DNA from 2 places in the Sphingomonas sp. JUb134 genome. Region 2 is predicted to be linked to the other one. Evidence: riboswitches for the same ligand, from Rfam matches in the RefSeq annotation. Region 2 holds a riboswitch; the other holds the start of a gene.
The links. Region 2 has a riboswitch for cobalamin ahead of metE (5-methyltetrahydropteroyltriglutamate--homocysteine S-methyltransferase). Riboswitches for the same ligand answer to the same signal wherever they lie in the genome.
Positions count from the first base shown of each region.

Region 1: another riboswitch for cobalamin. It lies ahead of EDF69_RS11005 (TonB-dependent receptor plug domain-containing protein); the one in region 2 lies ahead of metE (5-methyltetrahydropteroyltriglutamate--homocysteine S-methyltransferase).

Region 1 covers NZ_SLYP02000001.1:2,378,416-2,388,491, forward strand. The annotation lists gene cobU (bifunctional adenosylcobinamide kinase/adenosylcobinamide-phosphate guanylyltransferase) at 1-166, opposite strand, end outside; gene EDF69_RS10965 (aminotransferase class I/II-fold pyridoxal phosphate-dependent enzyme) at 235-1,221, shown strand; gene cbiB (adenosylcobinamide-phosphate synthase CbiB) at 1,175-2,152, shown strand; gene EDF69_RS10975 (cobyric acid synthase) at 2,140-3,603, shown strand; gene cobS (adenosylcobinamide-GDP ribazoletransferase) at 3,580-4,296, opposite strand; gene EDF69_RS10985 (histidine phosphatase family protein) at 4,293-4,862, opposite strand; gene cobT (nicotinate-nucleotide--dimethylbenzimidazole phosphoribosyltransferase) at 4,859-5,875, opposite strand; gene EDF69_RS10995 (DUF1636 domain-containing protein) at 5,872-6,279, opposite strand; gene EDF69_RS11000 (hypothetical protein) at 6,279-6,824, opposite strand; gene EDF69_RS11005 (TonB-dependent receptor plug domain-containing protein) at 6,837-8,777, opposite strand; cobalamin riboswitch at 8,907-9,091, opposite strand; gene cobO (cob(I)yrinic acid a,c-diamide adenosyltransferase) at 9,145-9,750, opposite strand; gene EDF69_RS11015 (response regulator transcription factor) at 9,826-10,076, opposite strand, start outside.
Region 2 covers NZ_SLYP02000001.1:1,579,981-1,590,056, reverse strand. The annotation lists gene EDF69_RS07555 (TPM domain-containing protein) at 7-528, opposite strand; gene EDF69_RS07550 (hypothetical protein) at 672-851, shown strand; gene EDF69_RS07545 (family 1 glycosylhydrolase) at 999-2,234, opposite strand; gene EDF69_RS19605 (GNAT family acetyltransferase) at 2,343-2,765, opposite strand; gene EDF69_RS19600 (hypothetical protein) at 2,762-3,148, opposite strand; gene EDF69_RS07535 (SDR family oxidoreductase) at 3,293-4,312, shown strand; gene EDF69_RS07530 (hemerythrin domain-containing protein) at 4,370-4,939, opposite strand; gene EDF69_RS07525 (TonB-dependent receptor domain-containing protein) at 5,084-7,366, shown strand; cobalamin riboswitch at 7,479-7,699, shown strand; gene metE (5-methyltetrahydropteroyltriglutamate--homocysteine S-methyltransferase) at 7,807-10,076, shown strand, end outside.

The DNA.
Region 1 (10,076 bases), 800 kb from region 2:
GGTGCCGGCGGATGCGATCGGTCATCTCGTCGTCGAACGCCTGGGCAGTCGCGACGAAGACCAGCCGACCACCCGATGCCTCTGCCAGGCTTTGTGCGTAGCGGCTCTTGCCCGAACGGGCGCCGCCCAGCACCAGCATCGTGCGTCCCGATCGATTGATGGTCATCCTTGCCCCTTGCCTGTTGCTCCGCCAATGCGGATGGAGGCTGCCGCACCCCAAGTCGAGGCTCCGCATTGCGCGCACTGATGTTCCACGGCGGCTGCCTCGAAGAGGCGACGCACTGCTTTCCCGATGCGCCGCAGCCATGGCTCGATCTCTCCACCGGGATCAACCCCGTTGCGTGGAGCCCGACGATCGCACCCGACATCGACCTCGATCGCCTACCTTCGGAGCGATCGCGTGCGGCACTGGAAGCGGCCGCCGCCGCCGCGTTCGGGGCGCAGCATCTGGCCATCACCGCACTGCCGGGCACCGAACTGGGGCTGCGGCTGCTCGACGGCCTCGGGTTGCCGTCCCCGCACCGCCACGGTGCGCCCGGCTACCGAACCCACGCGGATGCCCTCGCCTGCAGCGACATGGTCCCGATCGATGCGCTTGGGGCGGTCGGCGACGGCACCTTGCTGCTCGCGAACCCGAACAACCCGGACGGCCGCGTGGTCGCGCCCGAACAGATGCTGGACCTGGCCCGTCGTCTTGCTCGCGCAGGTGGCGTGCTGGTGATCGACGAGGCCTTTGCCGACGCGACTCCAGAGGTAAGCGTGCTCCCGCATCTGACGCCAAATGATCGGGTGCTCGTCTTGCGGTCGTTCGGGAAGTTCTTCGGCTTGGCCGGCGTCCGCCTGGGCTTCGCCTGTGGCGCGGCGGATCTGGTGGCGGCGTTGCGCGATCGGCTCGGAAGCTGGCCGGTCTCCGCCCACGCGATCGCGTTCGGCACTGCCGCCTATGGCGACCCCGACTGGATCGCCGACGCCCGCAAGCAGTTGGCCGAGCGCTGCGCGGCTCTGGATGCTGTGCTGCGTCGTCATCACCTCGAGCCGCAGGGCGCAAGTCCGCTATTCCGTCTGATCGAGGACGCAGGGGCGCAGGCGATCTTCACCGACTTGGCGCGCCAGGGCATCCTGACCCGGCCGTTCGACTATGCGCCCGAGTGGCTGCGCATCGGCCTTCCAGCGGATGCGGCGGCGCTGGCGCGGCTCGACCGGGCGCTCTCCCATCGCTGAGCCGATCGCCCTGCTCGCGCTTGCGATCGATGCCGCAGTCGGGTGGCCCGAGCGGCTCTACGCCCGCGTCGGCCACCCCGTCGGCGGCTTCGCGCGCCTGATCGGCGCGTGCGAGGCGCGCTGGAACGTTCCGGACCGGCCGGAGTGGAGCCGCCGCGCCGCCGGGGTGCTCACGATCATGCTCCTGATCGCCGCGGCAGCGGGTGGCGCCTGGCTCCTCGAACGAACGGCCCGCGACCTGCTGGGTCCTTATGGCTGGATCGGCGTGGCGCTGTTGGCGGCACCCGGCCTGGCGCAGCGGAGCCTTGACGATCACGTCCGGCCGGTCGCAGCGGCCCTGCTGGCCTCCGACCTGCCCGGCGCGCGCGCCGCAGTCTCCCGCATCGTCGGCAGGGACACTGCCGCGCTCGATGAAGCGGGCGTCGCGCGCGCCGGCATCGAGAGCCTTGCGGAGAGCTTCTGCGACGGCATCGCCGCACCGCTCTTCTGGCTTCTACTGCTGGGACTGCCGGGGCTTTGGGCCTACAAGGCGCTCAACACTGCGGACAGCCTGATCGGCCATCGCGAGCCGCGCTGGCGTGCCTTCGGCTGGGCATCGGCGCGGATCGACGATCTGGCCAATATCCTGCCGGCCCGATTGGGTGGTGCCCTCCTCTGCCTTGCTGGCGCCGGCGGGTGGCGGACGATGCTGCGCGACGCCCGCCGTCATGCGTCCCCCAATGCCGGTTGGACGGAAGCGGCGATGGCCGGCGCTCTTCGCGTCCGGCTGACCGGCCCGGTCGCCTATGACGGCGTGTCGGCGGACAAGCCGTGGATCGGCGGCGAATATCGAGACCCGACTTCAAAAGACCTTCTCAGAGCGCTCCGCGTCTATCGTCACGCCTGTCTCTTTCTTTGGGTGATTGCAGGAGCCATTGCATGGGTGCCGTGATGTTGCAGGGGACCGGCTCCGATGTGGGCAAGTCGGTGCTGGTCGCGGGCCTCTGCCGGGCGCTCGCCAATCGCGGGCTTCGCGTGCGCCCCTTCAAGCCACAGAACATGTCGAACAACGCCGCAGTCACGGCGGAAGGCGGCGAGATCGGCCGTGCCCAGGCCACCCAGGCCCTAGCTGCGCGGGTCCGACCCAGCGTCGACATGAACCCCGTGCTGCTGAAACCCCAGGGGGACCGCACCTCGCAACTGGTGGTACGAGGCCAAGTGCGCGGCATTCTCCGGGCTGCGCAGTGGCGCCAAGGTCGCGAGGGCCTGCTCGACGAGGTGCTGGCGAGCTATCGGCGGTTACGGGCCGAAGCGGACATCGTCGTGATCGAGGGCGCCGGCTCGCCTGCCGAAATCAACCTGCGCGCCGGCGACATCGCCAATATGGGCTTCGCGCGCGCAGCCGGGGTGCCGGTGGTGCTGGTTGGCGACATCGACCGGGGCGGCGTGATCGCCTCGCTGGTCGGCACGCGCGCGGTGATCGATCCGGCAGACGCCGCGATGATCCACGGCTTTCTGGTCAACAAGTTTCGCGGAGACCCGACCCTGTTCTCCGATGGCTACGAAGCGATCGCGGAGCGGACGGGGTGGCGCGGCTTCGGCGTGGTGCCGTGGCTCACGGATGCCGCCAGGCTGCCGAGCGAGGATGCGGTCGTGCTCCAGCAATCCCAGGCACCGAGAGCGGATCGCGTGCTGGTTGCATGCCCGATCACCGCCCACATCGCCAACTTCGACGACCTCGATCCGCTCCGGCTCGAACCCGACGTGGAACTGGTGATGGTCCCGCCCGGCAAGCCGATCCCGGCAGAGGCGGCGCTGATCGTCCTTGCCGGCTCCAAGGCGACAATCGCCGATCTCCGCTTCGTCCGCGCACAAGGGTGGGACATCGACATACGGGCGCATCATCGGCGCGGGCGCCCGGTGCTGGGCCTGTGTGGCGGCTACCAGATGCTCGGACGCAGCATCGCCGATCCGGAGGGGCTCGAGGGTCCTGCGGAGAGCGTCGAAGGGCTCGGGCTACTGGCGGCGGACACGGTGCTCGGTGGCGACAAGGCGCTGGCAGAAGTTCGCGGAACCGCAAACGGCGCGGCGTTCGAGGGCTATGAAATCCATCTCGGCAAAACCACGGGCCCCGACACGGCACACCCCGCGGTGCGCTTCGAAGACGGGCGGACGGACGGCGCGGTGAGTGCGGACGGGCTGGTGACCGGAAGCTATGTGCATGGTCTGCTGGGACTGGCCGCGCAACGGCGTGCGTGGCTCGCGCGGATCGGCGTGGCAGGCAGCGGCCCGGACCACAGCGCTTCCGTCGACCGCGCGCTCGACAGCATCGCAGCGGAGCTGGAGCAGCATGTCGACATCGACGCGCTGATCGCGCTGTCAGTCCTGGCCGATCGTCACTAGCGCCACCAGCAATCCAGTTTCCACCAGTTCGATCCCCGCTCCATGCGCGTCGCCGGTGACACCGCCCAGGCGGTGCCGGAACCAGGCCGCAGCAGCCGCGATCAGCAGCGGCGCGACGATCAGGGAAGGCACTGCGACGCAGGCGGCCGCCAACACGGCCGCCCAGCCCCACAGATCCCGCGCGCGGACCGCCGAGGCCACGGTTGCGCCCAGCCCAGCCGGCTTGAGCGGCCGGACGCAGCGGGCCCAAGCGAGCGGGCCCATGCGGGCGGCAAACGGCACCAGCACGACCGGAAGCCATCCGACCCCCGCCGCGCCATGAAGCAGCACCAGCTTCGCCAGCAGCTGCAACACGATCGCGACGACGCCGAAGCTTCCGACACGGGGATCGGCCATGACGGCGATCAGACGACTACGATCGCCGTGCGCGGCACCGACTCCGTCAGCAACATCGGCAAGGCCGTCGAGATGCAGCGCGCCCGTGACACCGACCCAGCAGGCGAGCGCCGCAAGCGCGCCGACCCAGGGGTCGGTGAGGCTTCCGAGCCACCCCGCCCCGGCAACGAGCGCCCCCACCACCAGCCCCACGATCGGGTAGCAGCGGATCGCGGCCGCGAACGCCGGGGGGTCGGCAGACCCCGACGGAACCGGCAGGCGGGTGAGGAAGCCGAGGGCGAGCAGCAGCCCCTTCATGGGCGCAGTGCCAGGATCTGCGCCGCGGGTGCCTCACCGCGCCAGAGGCGTAGCGAGAGAACACAGGCATAAGGCAGGTCGAAGGCCCAACTCTGACGCCGGTCGAAGCCGCAGGCCGCTACCAGAGCCGCCCGCATGGCGCCCGCATGAGTAACGATCAGGCTGCCGTCCGCGACCCCTTCTAGCGCCTGGGCGACGCGCGCGAGGAGCGTCGACCAGCGCTCGCCACCGGGAGGCGGCGCGCCATCCGGATCGTCCCAGAACGCGCGGAGAGCCGCAGCGTCCACCTCTTCCGGGCTCCGTCCGTCCCAATGTCCGAAATCGAGTTCCCGCCACCGTCCATCGAGGCCCAGCGGTACCTCGTGATCCGCCGCGATCGCCGTGGCGCAGTCCACCGAGCGGCGCAGATCGGACGCGACCACCTGCCGGATGGCCAACCCGGCCGCAGCAGAACGGCATGCCCGCACCCCGTCGGGGAGAACTTCACAATCCGTGCTGCCAAGCAGCCGGCCGGCAAGCGCCGGCTCGCCGTGGCGCATCAGGTGAAGATCGATCGGCGCCGTCACGCCTCGGAAACGCCTGCCTCGGCAAAGCTCGCCATCTGATCGTGGGTCGCGATCGCGGCACGCACCACGCCTGCTGCCACCGCAGCACCGCTCCCCTCCCCCAATCGCATCCCCAAGGAAAGGATCGGACTGAGCTTCAGCCGATCGAGAAGCCGCGCATGACCGGGCTCGGCCGAGCAATGACCGGCGAGGCAATGCCCGACGATGTCCGGGTTGGTCGCCGCAAGCGGAGCCACGCCGGAACAGCAGATGAAGCCGTCGAGCAGCACGGGAACGCCTGCCTGCCGTGCCGCGAGCACCGCTCCGGCGATGGCGGCGATCTCCCGCCCGCCCAAGCGCCGAAGAATGTCAAAGGCACCCGAGGCCGCCTTCGTGTGACGGGTCAGGGCGGCGTCGACTGCCGCGACCTTGGCTTCGAGTGCACTACCGTGGACGCCGGTACCCGGCCCCACCCAATCCCGCGCGCCGCCGCCGAAGCTCGCTGCCGCCAATGCGGCCGCCGCCGTCGAGTTGCCGATGCCCATCTCGCCCAGCACGAGCAGGTCGAGATCCGGCTCGACCACCGCGGCGCCCAGATTGAGCGCCGCGAGGCACTCCTCGGCGGACATGGCCGGCGCTTCGACGAAGTCCTTCGTCGGGCGGCCGAGCTCGATCGGGACGACGACCAGTTCCAGCCCGGCGGCACGGGCCAAGGAATTGATGGCGGCGCCTCCGGCTTCGAAGTTGGCGACCATCTGCGCCGTAACTTCGGACGGAAAGGCACTCACGCCTCGGGCCGCCACGCCATGGTTGCCCGCGAAGATCGCCACCCGCCCCCGGTCGATCCGAGGACGCTCGCGTCCCTGCCACCCGGCGAGAAATAGCGCGATCTCCTCCAGCCTGCCCAGGGATCCGGGTGGCTTGGTGAGGACGTCTTGACGGGCGGCAGCAGCATCGCGCGCTGCCGCATCGATGCTCCGAAGGCTTCCTAACGCCGCTTCGAACGCTTCGGCCGAAGCGAAGAAGCCGCTCATGCCACCACGAAGCCGGCGGGCGGCATGCGCGTGAGGAAGTGCCCCTTCACACCTTCCGGCCAGTCGCGATAGGGCACCTGGCCGCCGTCGCTCTCTGCATACAGGACTGCGTAGTCCAGGATAGCACGTGCCGCACCCTCGTCCGGCGTGAAGCGCCCGAGCACATAGCCGACCTTCTCCGGCGCGCGCAGATGCACGGTGCAGGAATCTCCGCAGGCGAACAGGCAGGGCATCTCCTCGACTGCCACGGCCTCGTAGGCAGGGTCGCTCGCCTGCACGGCCCGCAGTGCCTCGACCAGGCGGGCACCGCTTCGCTTGCCGCTGTCGCCGGCCTGGCCCTCACCGGGCACGCGGCAGGTGTTGCACGCGACGATCGCCGGCCCGCTGACCGCTGGCTTCAGGATCATGCGAGCGCACGCTCCGTCCGCACGGGCGGCACGCCGAGGCTGATGAGCAGACGGTGGAGAACCAGCAAGCCTGCGAGCACCGCCGCATTGCGCCCGAGCTGGCGCAGCAGCACGTCCGGAGCGAAAGCCGCGGTCCCGCCATCCAGCACCACGGTGCCGAGAAGGATCATCGACTTGAAGGCGACGAAGGACGCGACGAAGCTCAGGCCGAGCCGGGTGAGGAACCCCGCCCCCGATCGCGTGGCAGCCCAGTGGGCTGCGATGGCGCCCGCGACGGCCGCGAGCCCCATCACTCCACCCCAGCCGAGGCTGTTGGCGGCCAGAGGGTAATCAAGCCAGCAGAAGCCGACGAGCTGGCTCGCCGCCCATGCGAGCAGCGCGAGCGACACCCCGTCCTTCGCCCGCATGTGCACCGCAGCCAGGGCGGCAAGCGCCGGAAACGGCGTCGCGCACTTGAACACCAGGGTGGTCGCGACGCTCGCCACGGTGAGCAGCAGGATCCAGAGCGCCGATGCGGCTTGGGAAGAACGGGGTGTCGTCATCGATCATTTCCCTCAGAAGCGGCCGCGCAGACCTGCATAGACGCTGCGGCCGAGCGTGCCGTACCGGTAGACGGTGGCATAGTCCTCGTCGAACAGGTTCTCCACCCGCGCGAAGAGCCGCACCTTCGGGCTCAGCGGGACCTCGCCCCGAACGTCGACCAGCGTATAGTCGTCCAGTCGCGTCGTGTTGGCCGCATTGTCGTAGCTCTTGCCGGCCCAGCGCAGCGCCGCGCCCAGGGACGCGCCACTCGGCAGGCTGTAGGTCGCGGACGCATTGGCCGTGTGGCGGGGACGCCGCGGCAACCAGTTGCCATAGGCGCTGCCGGTCGAGCGGTTCTCGGCCTCGGTCCAGCTGTAGTTGGCGTCGGCGGTCACCCGCGAACCCAGGCGGGCAGCGATGGTGGCTTCCACCCCGCGGGCGAACGCGCGGGCGATGTTGTCATAATAGCCCCAGCGCGCGATGTCGGTGCCGGGGATGACGCAGAGCGGGTCCGGCGTGGCGCCGCAGCCGATGTATTCGACCAGGTCACGGGTCCGGCGCTCGAAATACGTCGCCGAAAGCGTCACCGCGCGGTCGAGCAGGCGCTGCTCGACGCCAGCCTCCCAGCTCCGCGCGCGCTCGGGGTTCAGGCCCTGGTTCCCGTATTCGGAGAACAGCTGGTACAACGTCGGCGCCTTGAAGCCTTCCGAGTAGCTGGCACGCACCACCGTGCCCCACGGCAGCGCCCACGCACCACCGCCGGCAAACAGCGTCTCGCTACCGTAGCGGCTATGGTCGTCCTGCCGCAGGCCCGCAGTCAGGGTGAGACCGTCGACCACGACACCATTCACCTGGCCGTAGATGCCGGTGAGTTCGGCCTTGCCCCGCGCCGGCTCCGGCACCGGGTCCGACAAGGCGCCGGAAGGCGAAACGGAGCGGAAGCGCGACTTCTCGTTCTCGATTCCGAACACGGCATTCCATCCGGTCGCGATCGCAAGGCTGCCCTGATACTCGAGCCGCTCGTTCCGGCCTGCCGCGTCGAAGGTCTTGGGCCGCTCGCGCGCCGGATCATAGTTGTCGCGGTTGGTGTCGGTATAGCCGTAGCCGAAGCGGTTGCGCAGACGGCCACCCAGAAGGTCGACGTTCAAGCCCGCATATCCGACAAACTCGCGGTTGCGCGAATACTCCAGGCTGTCGCCGGCGAACCCGTCGATCTCCACGCGACCATTAGCGTAATAGCCCCGCACCTCGGCGCTGACGCCGGTCGCCAGCTCGAGCCGGGCGCGGCCCTGCGCGCTTTGGTTCGTATAGCCGTCCGGCTCGCGGCCACCGAAGTCGGGTGCCACTGCCGAGACACCATCGGTGGTGAACGTCTGCCCACCCACGCGCCACGCGAGCGGGCCGGTCTGCCCGCCCACCGCGGCGCGGGCGCTCACGGTGTCGCGTGACCCCGCCTCGACGTCGAAGCTCCCTTCCAGATCGCTCTGCGGCAGCGGCGTCACGACGTTGACGACGCCGCCGATCGCCTGGCTGCCCCAGAGGATCGACTGTACGCCGCGCAGCACCTCGATGCGGGAGGCATCGCCCACCAGCAGGTTCGCGAAGTTGTAGCCGCCGCCCGTCGAGGACGGATCGTTCAGCTTGACGCCGTCGATCACCACCACCGTCTGGTCGGCCTCGGCACCGCGGATGCGAACCGACGTGGCGGTACCATAGCCGCCGTTGCTCGACAGGCTGACGCCCGGGGTGCGCAGCAGCAGCCCTGCCACGCTCAGGTCCTGGGCCCGATCGATCGCTTCCTTGTCGAGCACCGTGATGGACGCGGCGACCCGATCGGCAGCGATCGGAGTGCGGGTGGCAGTGACGACGACCTCGTCGGAGGCCGGCGCAGTCGCAGCGTCGGGCGCCGGCGCCTCCTGCGCAAAAGCGGGAAGCGAAAACAGCAGCGGCAACGGCGCAAGAACTCGGATCATGAAACCCCCTTCAACATGCAACGCCCGCTGCTTGCCGGGACAGGGCGCATGCCCTCGCCCCCGCAAGCATGCAGGCTGACGATGTCGTCGCTCGGGTTTCCCCGTCCGTTCGGCGCACCCTGACCGATCGAAGGACGACTGCGTCAGGCAGGTCTCCTGGCTCGCGGGTCTCAGCCGGTCCGCGCCGCCTTCTCAGGATCACTCCCAATGGCGTATGGCGCGGTGGCTCGCCGCGTACAGTTGCAGGGGCAGCCGGGGTTTTCCCGTTCCCTTTTCATCCCCGTCTCCGGGGAACCTGTCGCATGCCGCCCGGTAGCCGCGCCGCCGGGCGGGGTCAATCGCGCTGCGTTGCCGGGGTTGCGTGCGATCAGAATTCGATCCCGGCCTGGGCCTTCACCCCGTCCCGGAACGGATGCTTGACCTGCGTCATCTCGGTGACCAGGTCGGCCATGTCGATCAGCGCCTGCGGCGCGTTGCGCCCGGTGACGACGAAATGCTGCCGAGGTCCCCGCGCCGCAGCGGCCACCAGCACCTCTTCCACCGGCAGATAGTCGTAGCGCAGGACGATGTTGAGTTCGTCCGCGATCACCATGTCGTAGGTGGGATCCTCCAGCATCCGCTTCACCTCTTCCCAGGCGGTGCGGGTCACGGCGATGTCGCGGGCGCGATCCTGGGTGTCCCAGGTGAACCCCTCCCCCATCGGGCGAAACTCGATGTGAGCCGAAAGCGCGTCGAACACCGCCTTCTCGCCGGTATCCATCGCCCCTTTGACGAACTGGATCACGCCCACCTTCATGCCATGGCCGATCGCCCGCACCGCCATGCCGAGCGCGGCAGTGGTCTTCCCCTTGCCCGGTCCTGTGTGGACGATCAGCAGCCCCTTCTCGATCGTCTTGGTCGCCATCATCGCCTGGCGCGCAAGCTGTACCTTGCGCATCCTGGCATTGTGGCGCGCGTTCTTGTCCTGCTCCAACCCACTCTCCTGACGGCAACTCGCGCCCGCCGTCGCGTCGCGCACCGCAGTCGTCAAGGCGACGAAGCCGCGGGATCAGGAAAGGTGGCGTTTCTCCAGCTTCCGAGCGAGGGTGCGCCGATGCATGCCGAGCCGCCTGGCGGCCTCCGACACGTTGAAGTCGCTCGCGGCCAGCGTCTGGTGGATATGCTCCCACTCCAGCGTCTTGATCGTCGTGGGGGTGGCAGAGACCTCGACCTGAGCGTCGCCGCCCGGCCGATCGAACGCCGCCTCGATCTCGTCGGTGTGCGAGGGCTTCGTCAGATAGTTGGTGGCACCCAGCTTGA
Region 2 (10,076 bases):
CCGAGTCTAGGTCAGCTGATTGATCAGGGCCGTCGCTCCGGCTTCGATCCCCGTTGCCAGGTCGCCCTGCCGGAAGCGAGGCAGCATTTGCTCCTCGATGATGTGGCCGCAAAGCGCATCGGGCAGGGTTTTCTCAAGGCCGTAGCCGACCGCGATCCGTACCTTGCGTTCGTTGGGAGCCACGAGGAGGACGACGCCGTCGTCGTTTTCTGCCCGCCCGATCCCCCAGGCGTTGGCCAAAGCGGTCGTGAAGTGGGAAATGTCCTGCCCGTCCAGCGAAGGGACGGTCACGATGACCATCTGATGACCCGTCGCCTGTTCAAGCGCGTACAGACGCTTGGAAAGCGCCTCTTCTCGCGTGGCATCGATAATGCCGGCGGCATCGGTGACATACCCTGTCGGGACGACCGCCGGCTGCGACGACGCCGGGGACTGCCTTGAACGGCTATCCTCGATAGAGGAATTCCCCGCCGATCCAACTGAGCAGGCGGCAGCAAGCGCAAGCATCAACAATGTCAGCTGCTTCATGGGAGGTACGCTGGCGTGCTGGCGTTCTGCCGTCAACGTCCGCAACCTGGGGTCGCTGGCTGCCCGCTACTAGGCGTCAGCCCCGCGGCGGAACTGGGGACTGGGCCGGCGGGTTGCATTGTCTTCCCTGACGGAGACTCGACATGGCTCAGAAAGGTGCAGGCGGAAATCCCGGCGCGATCACGACCAAGGGCGGCGATGGTGCGAGGGGCAGCACCGGCACCGGTCGCGGCGGCGCCACCGGGACCGGCGCGCGCAAGGCGTCGAAGAAGAAGTCGCCCGACAAGACCGGCGACGACAAGGACAGCTCGGCCGAGGAATAGCGGGCGAGGAGGCGTGCCAAAACGGCCGCCCTCGCCCCGTCCTACCGAGGCTCGCGCTGTAGCCCCGACTGGAGGGGCACGGCATAGCGGACGCTTCGATTGCCGGGAGATGGCCGGTGCGCGGGCGATCGACCGGCTCGCCGGCGGTCATGGTCCGGTGGGGTGGCTGCACGAGGGCGGCACGACCGGGACCACCAGGCACAGGCTCTGCGCCGGCAGCACGTCGCGCCAGTCGGCGATCAGCTGCTTGTACGCCTTGCCCACCGGGCGGATGTTGCGGTCCAGGTCGTAGAGGCCGACCGGCGTCACCCGGCCGTTCTTTTCGCGGAGTGCGGTGTCCCAATCCATCTGGTCGGTCAGCGAATACCAGGTGAAGCCCACCGTCGGGATGCCGGTGTTGCGCAGCCTGAGGACGTTGGCCCATTCCTTCCACAGCCAGTTGACGCCCTCGTCGCCGTTCGGCCCCTCGGCGATGTTGGTTTCGGTGTGCATCACCGGCAGGCCGTAGCGGCAGTAATATTGGCGGGTGATCTCGCTGTAGCCGAACACCTCGCCCGAGGCCCAGCTGTGGCCGTCCTGGTGCATGCGATGTTCGTTGGTCCAGTAATAGTCCGTGCCGAGGATGCAGTGCTGCTTCAGCCGGTTGCCGTGGAAGCGGTGGTACTCCTCGCGCGTCATGCCGTTATCCAGCAGATATTCGTACATCGCGCTGTCGACCCGGCGGCCGTAGTTGAGATCGAGGCTGAGGAAGCGGCGGGCGTTCATCACCTCGGCAGGGCGGATCGCAGCCGGACTGTCGGCGTGGAAATACTCCGAGGACTCGCTCTGGATGAACAGCGCGTCGGCGCGATGCTCCAGGATGCGCCGCATCGCGAGGACGTTGGCATAGACGATGTTCTTGAGCGCGGTCACGAAGGCGCGGTCGCTCGCAAGCTGCTCGTTCCACCAGCCGTAGAGCGCGGAGAAGACCGCGCAGACGAACATCTCGTTCACCGGGGTATAGAGCTGCACCCAGGGGTAGCGCTGGGCGAAGGCGGCCGCATAATCGGCAAAGAGCTGCGGGAAATCGGGGTTCTGGAAGTCGCCCACGAAGTCCGGCACGCCGAAGTGGCAGAGATCAACGATGGGCGTGATGTTGCGGCGGCGGAGATCCCCGAGCGTGAGGTCGGCGAACTCCCAATCATATTTGCCCGGCCCCAGCAGCGTCTTGTGGAGCGGGGGGCCGAAGCGGAGGAAGTGGATGCCGAGATCCTGGACCAGGTCGAAGTCCTCCCGCCAACGCGCATAATGGCCGCAGGATTCCATCTGGTCGACGCGTACCCGGCCGTTGTCGATGGTGGGGATGCTGCTCTCGATCCCCGTGCAGAACATGAAGTGCGCCATCCGCCTCTCCCGGCAGCCGGTCGGATCGCGTGAGCGCGAGGCGGCCGAGACCAGGGACTGGAACGCGAGCCGCGGCGCGAAGGTTTCGGGATGGGCGCGCGTGCCCGGTCAGGCAGGCTCGGGCGCGAGGAAGCGGCCGAGGGTGACGACGTCCTGCGGGGCGAGCCCCAGCCGACCGTAGAAGGCGAGCGCATCGGCATTGCCGGTGCGGACCATCAGCTGGATCTTGGGACAGCCGCGGGCGCGCAGCCATGCCTCTGCAGCCAGCATCAGCGTGCGGCCGAGCCCGTGACGGCGGCGATCGGGGGCGACGGCGAGATAATAGACCCAGCCGCGGTGGCCGTCATAGCCCACCATGACGCTGCCGATCAGCGCCGCGCCGTCGCGCAGCACCAGCACCGCCGAGTCCGCGGCGGCAAGCGCGCGGGCGAAATCGGCAGCGGGATCGTTCCAGGGCCGCGTCAGCCCGGCCGCCTGCCACAGCGCGACCACGGCGGCGGCGTCCGCGGGGCCGGCCTCGACCGGGGTCACGGGCAGCGGATGCGGGTGGTGGTGATGCCGTCGACGGTGACGGCCAGCCGCTCGCCGCGGGAGCGTGCGAGCCGATAGCGCCGCCCCGTGGTGATGCCGTCGACCTCGGCCGAAGTATCGACGTCGACCGCGCCGTCGGCGGCGGTGGTGACTGCGTCGATGCGGGCGTCGGCGATGCGATCCGCCGCCACCTCGAGCGGCTGGGCGCAGGCCGCGTCCTCTCCCCAGCGGCCGAGCATCGCGGGCGGAAGGCTGGTCGCGGCGGCGTGCGGCGGCAGTGCCGGGTCGGATCGCGGCGCCTCGTCCGAACAGGCGGCCAAGAGCAGCGGCAGCACCGCAGCCGCCAGCTTCATGCCCCTGGCCCGGCCGTTCCGTACGTTCATTCTCGCCCCCTCCCCTGCAAGGTGCCCGCATAGCCAAGCGCCCTCGCCGCCGCCAGAGCCGCGAGGGATCGGATCGCAACGGCGGCTCGTTCTGCGCCCGCACGGCGCCGCCTTCCACGGCGTCGCCCAACCAGACGAGGTAGCATGAAGGCCCAGTTGAAGCCGCTTTCCGAGCAGGTGATCGTCATCACCGGCGCAAGTTCCGGCCACGGGCTGGAGACCGCCCGCCGGGCGGCCGCGGCAGGCGCGCGGGTGGTGCTGATCGCGCGCGACGGCGACGCGCTGGCGCGCGTGCGGGACCAGATCCAGACCACCGGCGGCACCGCCGTCACCTTCGTCGCCGACGTCGGCCAGGAGGAGGAAGTCGAGCGCGCGGCGGCGTTTGCGATCGACCACTTCGGCGGCTTCGACACCTGGGTGAACAATGCCGGGATCGGCGTCTATGCCGCAGCGCTGGAGACGCCCACCGCCGACCACCGCCAGGTGTTCGAAACCAATTACTGGGGGGTGGTGTACGGATCGCTGGCGGCGCTGCGCCACCTGAAGGAGAAGCCCGGCGGCGGCGCGCTGATCAACGTCGGGTCGATCAACTCCGACATGCCGTCCCCTGTCATCTCCTCCTACACGGCGTCCAAGCATGCGGTGAAGGGCTTTACGGATTCGCTGCGACTGGAGATGATGGCGGAGGGTGCGCCGGTGTCGATCACCCTCATCAAGCCGGGCCCGGTCGGCACCCCCTTCCCCCAGCACGGTCGCAACCTGACCGGATACAAGGCGCAGCTGCCGCCGCCGCTCTACGCACCGTCGCTGGTGGCAGACGCGATCCTGGACGCGGCGCAGCACCCGCGGCGGTCGCTGACGGTTGGCGGTGTCGGCAAGCTGCAGGTGCTGGGCGCCCAGCTGGTGCCGCTGCTGTTCGACCGGGTCGCGCAGAACATGGGGGCGCTGCTGGCCAACCCCGCGCAGCCGGTGCCGGTGAGCCCGGGCAATCTCTACGCGCCGGACGGCAAGGACGGGGTCACCGAGGGCGAGCAGAAGGGGCGGTCGGTCAGCGCCTTCACGGCCACCCGCACGCACCCGGGGATTGCGCTGGGGGCCGTTGCCCTGGCGGGTGCGGCGCTGGGCCTCGCCGTTCGCGCGCGGGGCCGCAAGGCAGAGCGGTGACCGCCGCTCCGCTGGGATTCGGAGCGGCGGCCGCGGCCGGGATGAAGGGAAGCGCCCTCAGGCGAGCTTGAGGCCTTCCTTGTTCATCGCGGCGGTGATGTGCTTGTTCTGCGTCTCCGACAGCTGATCGCGCAGCTTCGGGAAGAGGTCCTGTTCCTCCTCGCGCATGTGGCTTTCGATCAGGACGCGGAACTCCTTGAGCTTGGGGAGCCAGGCGGGATCGTCCTTGGGCATCTCGGTCAGGTCGAAGAAATACTGCTTCACATAGCCATGTTCGTGATTGAGATGGTCCGCCGCCTCGGTCAGGCCCTGATCGCGCATCATCGCGTAGACGACGTTCTCTTCCTGGAACGCATGCTTGCTGATCGCATGCTTCAACTGCATCAGCAGAAAGGCGCGGCGGGCGGTGTCCTCGTCCTTCGTCTTTTCCAGCAGGTCGAAGATCTTGAGAGCCGCGGCATGCTCGGCCGCCAGTGCCTTGTCCCAGCGGCCGGCCATCACCGTCGGTGCCTGTACCGCCGCCTTGCGCAGGAAATTGGCGAGGAGGCCGGCGGCCACTCCCGTCGCCGCGCCGATCGCGACCGTGCGGCCGACATTCCCCGAAGATGCTTGCTGTGTCGTGGCCATCTGCTTGCTCCTCACCGTTTGCGCCTCAACGAAAGCCGTGGCGCGGCCGTTCCGCAGCGGGAGCGTACAGGAGCACTACGCATCTTGATTTAACGATATAACATCACCTAGACGACACCGGTCAAAAAGGTGGGGAGCAAGATCATGGGTTTTCGAAACATGCGCCGCGGCGCAGCAGCGCTGCTGACGACGACTGTCCTTGCGGCGGGTGCGCCGGCCCCGGCGTGGGCGCAGGAGGCGGTAACCGGGGGTGAAGAGGCGGAAGTCGACGCGCGCGGCCACCTCGGCACGCGCGAGATCGTCGTCACCGGCCGATCGCTGGAGACGGAGGAGGAGAATGCCCTGCCGGTGCAGGTGCTCGCCGGCGACGAACTGGCGCATCGCCGTGAAGGCGGCCTGGGCGAGACACTCGCCGGCCTGCCGGGCGTGCACCTCGACAATTTCGGCGGGGGCGCTTCGCGTCCCGTGATCCGCGGCCAGACGGTGCCCCGCATCGAGGTGCTGACCGATGGCGCCAACCTGTTCGACGTGGCGTCGGTGTCGCCGGATCACGCCATCACCACCGATCCGCTGCTGCTCGACGCCATCGAGATCCAGCGCGGGCCTGCCGCGACCCGCTATGGCGGCAATGCCACCAACGGCGCGATCAACCTGATCGACAGCAAGGTGCCCAAGGTGGTGCCGGTCGGCGGCCTCACCGGTGCGACGGAGGTGCGATACAGGACCGGCGACGAAGAGAAGACCGTCGTCGGCCGCGTGACGGCGGGGATCGGCCAGTTCGCCCTCCATGCCGAGGGAGCACGTCGAGCGGCGGACGACTATGACGTGCCCGACAGCTACGGCTCCGACAAGCTGCGCGATTCCTTTGCCGAGAGCACCAGCTATGCGTTCGGCGCGTCCTGGATCACCGCCAAGGGCTATGTCGGCGCCGCCTATTCGCGCATCGAGAGCGAATATGGGCTGCCCGGCCACAGCCATCTGAACGGCGTCTGCCACACGCACGGGCTGGACCTGCATTGCGGGGCACATGGCAGCTGGGAGGATCCGTTCGGCTCCCCCGACGACCACACGGCCTATATCAAGCTGCGCAGCGACCGGGTCGATGTCCGGGCCGACTATGACGACCTGCTGCCGGGCTTTTCCCACACGCGCGCGCGCCTCTCCTACACCGACTATGCCCATGACGAGATCGACGGCGCGCTGCTGTTCAGCCGCTACACCAACGAGGTCTGGGACGGGCGTCTCGAGCTGACGCACAAGCCCGTCCTCGGCTTCACCGGCGTGCTGGGGGTGCAATATACCGACGGCCGGTTCGGCGGCATCAACGTCAACGACCGGCACAAGCCCTTTCCGGACGGAGCCTATGGCTTTGACGGAAGTCCCGATTACCTCACCGACAACTTCGGCATCTTCCTGTCGGAGCGGCGGTCGTTCGGCTCGGTCGACGTCGAAGCAGCGGTTCGCAAGGACTGGCGCACAGTCGACGTGACGGTGCCGCCCTATCGCATCACCCTCGATGCCGAGCTGCAGGACCTCTTTGCCGAATGGTATGGGCCGGACTGGCGGCAGATCCTGGAGCGCGAGGACGTGGACGCGTTCCGCGCCCGGAATCCGGCCGTGAAGCACGATCCCTTCTCCGCCTCGCTTGCAGCAAACTGGAACATCGGGCGCGGATATGGCCTCGCGCTTTCACTGGGGCATACCGAACGCGCGCCCAGCGTGCGCGAGCTGTACGCGCGCGGCAACAACCTGGCGACCAACAGCTACGAACTCGGGCTTGCGGTCGGGAACCCGATCCTCGGCGAGGAGGGGCTGTCCGCCGAAGACATTCTGGAGACCACCGACGCGATCAACCTGACGTTGCGCAAGGCGGGCGGTCCGTTCGAGTTCGAGGTCGGCCTGTTCTATCAGGAGGTCGACGACTATGTCTTCGCGCGCCTGATCGAGACCGAGACCGAGACCGGCGTCCCGCACGACTTCCTGATCTACACGGCGGCGGATGCGCGCTTCGCCGGGATCGACGGCCAACTCAGCTATCAGCTGACGCCCCAGTCGCGGGTGACGGTGTTCGGCGACTATGTCGATGCCAAGCTGAAGCGCGAGGACGACAACCTGCCGCGCATCCCACCGGGCCGGCTGGGCGCGCGCTATGACCTTGCCGCCGGACCGCTTTCGGGTGACGTCGAATATTATCGCACGTTCGAGCAGGACAAGGTCGCCTCCTACGAGACGCCGACGGCGGGCTACGACATGCTCAACGCCACGCTGAGCTATCGCATGGACCTGGGCGGCGCGCGGGCGGTGGAACTCTACGCACGCGGCAGCAACCTGCTCAACGAACTGGCGTTCGTCCACACCTCCTTCGTGAAGGAGCAGTCGCCGCTGCGTGGCCGCAACGTCGTAATCGGCATGCGCCACGCCTTCTGACCGGGCGGCGGAACCCCTGCGTCCGCCCCCGTTTTCCAACCGGCGAAAGGGTTCGGCAGACGTCATATAAAGATTTCTTTATATGATGGTTGACCGGACCATGATTTTTGCCGATGCTTGGTGCGTCGAGGTTCTCCGGCCGGGCGCTTGCCTGCGCCGGAGCTAAGACGGGAAGCCGGTGCGCTCCTGATGGGGCAAGGCCGGCGCTGCCCCCGCAACTGTAAGCGGCGAGCGGCGATCCAACCATGTCACTGAGGCGTCCCGCGTCTTGGGAAGACGGATCGTCCGTGCTGACCCGCGAGCCAGGAGACCTGCCTCTGACGCCATAACGTCCACCGGCGGGGTGCCCGGTCTGGTCGCGTGCGTGTGCGGCCGGGCGATCCCTGGCGCGTGCCTGCCTGCGCTCGGTCCGGCGCTTCGCCCTCTTCGGGGTTGAAGACATGACAGTGACGATCGCGACCTTGGGGTTTCCCCGCATCGGTCCGCGCCGCGAGTTGAAGTTCGCATTGGAGAAGTTCTGGTCCGGCAGGATCGGCGAAGCCGAGTTGCAGGAAGCCGCCTCGGGCCTGCGCACCGCGGCCTGGGCGCGGCAAAAGGCGTTGGGGGCCGACTGGCTGCCGTCCAACGACTTCTCGCTCTATGACCATGTGCTGGACACCAGCGTGATGCTGGGCGCGATCCCGAGCCGCTATGGCGCGGCGGACGGGGTCACCGACCTGGCCACCTATTTCGCGATGGCGCGGGGCACCACCGGCGAGGACGCGGGATGCGGCCATGCGCATGGTTCGGTGACCGCCGGCGAGATGACGAAGTGGTTCGACACCAACTACCACTATATCGTCCCGGAGATCGAACCCGGCCGCAAGCTCGCGCTCGGCCGGTTGAAGGTGGTCGAGGAATATCGGGAAGCCCAGGCGCAGGGCTATGAGACGCGGCCGGTGCTGCTCGGCCCGATCACCTGGCTGAGCCTTGCTAAGGGGCACGGCATCGATCCGTTCGACCTGCTCGACGAGGTGCTCGGGCTCTACCGCGTGATCCTGGGCCATCTCGCGCACGCCGGGGCCGAGTGGGTGCAGATCGATGAGCCGATCCTGGCCACCGATCTTTCGGAGCAGCAGCGCGCCGCCTTTACCCGCGCCTATGCGGCGCTTCAGCGGTCCGGCCCCAAGCTGATGCTGACGACCTATTTCGGCGGGCTGGAGGACAATCTGGCCCTGGCGACCGCGCTGCCGGTGCAGGGCTTGCACGTCGACCTCGTTCGCGCGCCCGGGCAGCTCGATGCCGTCCTGCGGGCCGCACCCAAGGACCTGCTGCTTTCGCTGGGCGTGATCGACGGGCGCAACGTCTGGCGTGCCGACCTGAACGCGGTGCTGGAACGCGTGGCACCGATTGCGGCATCGCGCGACCTGGTGCTGGCGCCGTCCTGCTCGCTGCTGCACGTGCCGGTGGACCTTACGCTCGAGCCCAAGCTCGACGCCGAGGTGAAGCAGTGGCTCGCCTTTGCGGTTCAGAAGGTGGAGGAACTGACCGTCCTCAAGCGCGCGCTGAACGAAGGACGGGACAGCGTGGCCCGGCCACTCGCGGCGGCGGCGGAGGCGGCAGCGAACCGGAAGGTGTCGCCGCGCATCCATGACGCGGCGGTGCAGGCGCGGGTGGCGCAGGCGACGCCGGACATGCGGGAGCGCCGATCCGGCCATGCCGAACGCGCGCGTGCGCAGGCCGAACTGCTCGACCTGCCGCCCTTCCCCACCACCACGATCGGCTCCTTCCCGCAAACCGCCGAGGTACGCCATGCGCGTGCCGAGCATAGTCGCGGCAACCTCGACGATGCCGGCTACCAGCAGTTCCTGCGCGAGGAGACCGAGCGCGCCATCCGCTGGCAGGAAGTGGTCGGGCTCGACATGCTCGTCCACGGCGAGTTCGAGCGCAACGACATGGTGCAGTATTTCGGCGAGCAGCTGGCGGGCTTCGCCTTCACGGTGAACGGCTGGGTGCAGAGCTATGGCTCGCGCTGCGTCCGGCCGCCGATCCTGTTCGGGGACGTCCGCCGTACCCACCCGATGACGGTGGATTGGTGGCGCTTTGCGCAGGGGCTGACGGACAAGCCCGTGAAGGGCATGCTCACCGGGCCGGTCACGATCCTCAACTGGAGCTTCGTGCGCGACGACCAGCCGCGCGAGACCTCCTGCCGGCAGATCGCCTTTGCGATCCGCGACGAGGTGCAGGACCTGGAGGCGGCCGGATGCCGGGCGATCCAGATCGACGAGGCGGCGCTGCGCGAGGGCCTGCCGCTCAGGAAGCGGGACTGGCAGCAGTATCTCGACTGGGCGGTGGATTGTTTCCGCCTCTCGGCCGCAGGCGTGGCGGACGGCACCCAGATCCACACGCACATGTGCTATTCGGAGTTCAACGACATCCTGCCGTCGATCGGTACGATGGACACCGACGTGATCTCGATCGAGACGGCGCGGTCGCAGATGGAGCTGCTGGAGGCGTTCGCGAAGTATCGCTACCCGAGTGCGATCGGCCCGGGCGTGTACGACATCCATTCCGCGCGCGTGCCGGGTGAGGCCGAAATGGTCGAGCTGATGCGGCTGGCCCAGCAGCATCTGAGGCCCGAGCAGCTCTGGGTGAACCCGGACTGCGGGTTGAAGACGCGCAAATGGGACGAGGTGAAGCCGGCGATCGAGGCGATGGTCGCCGCGGCACG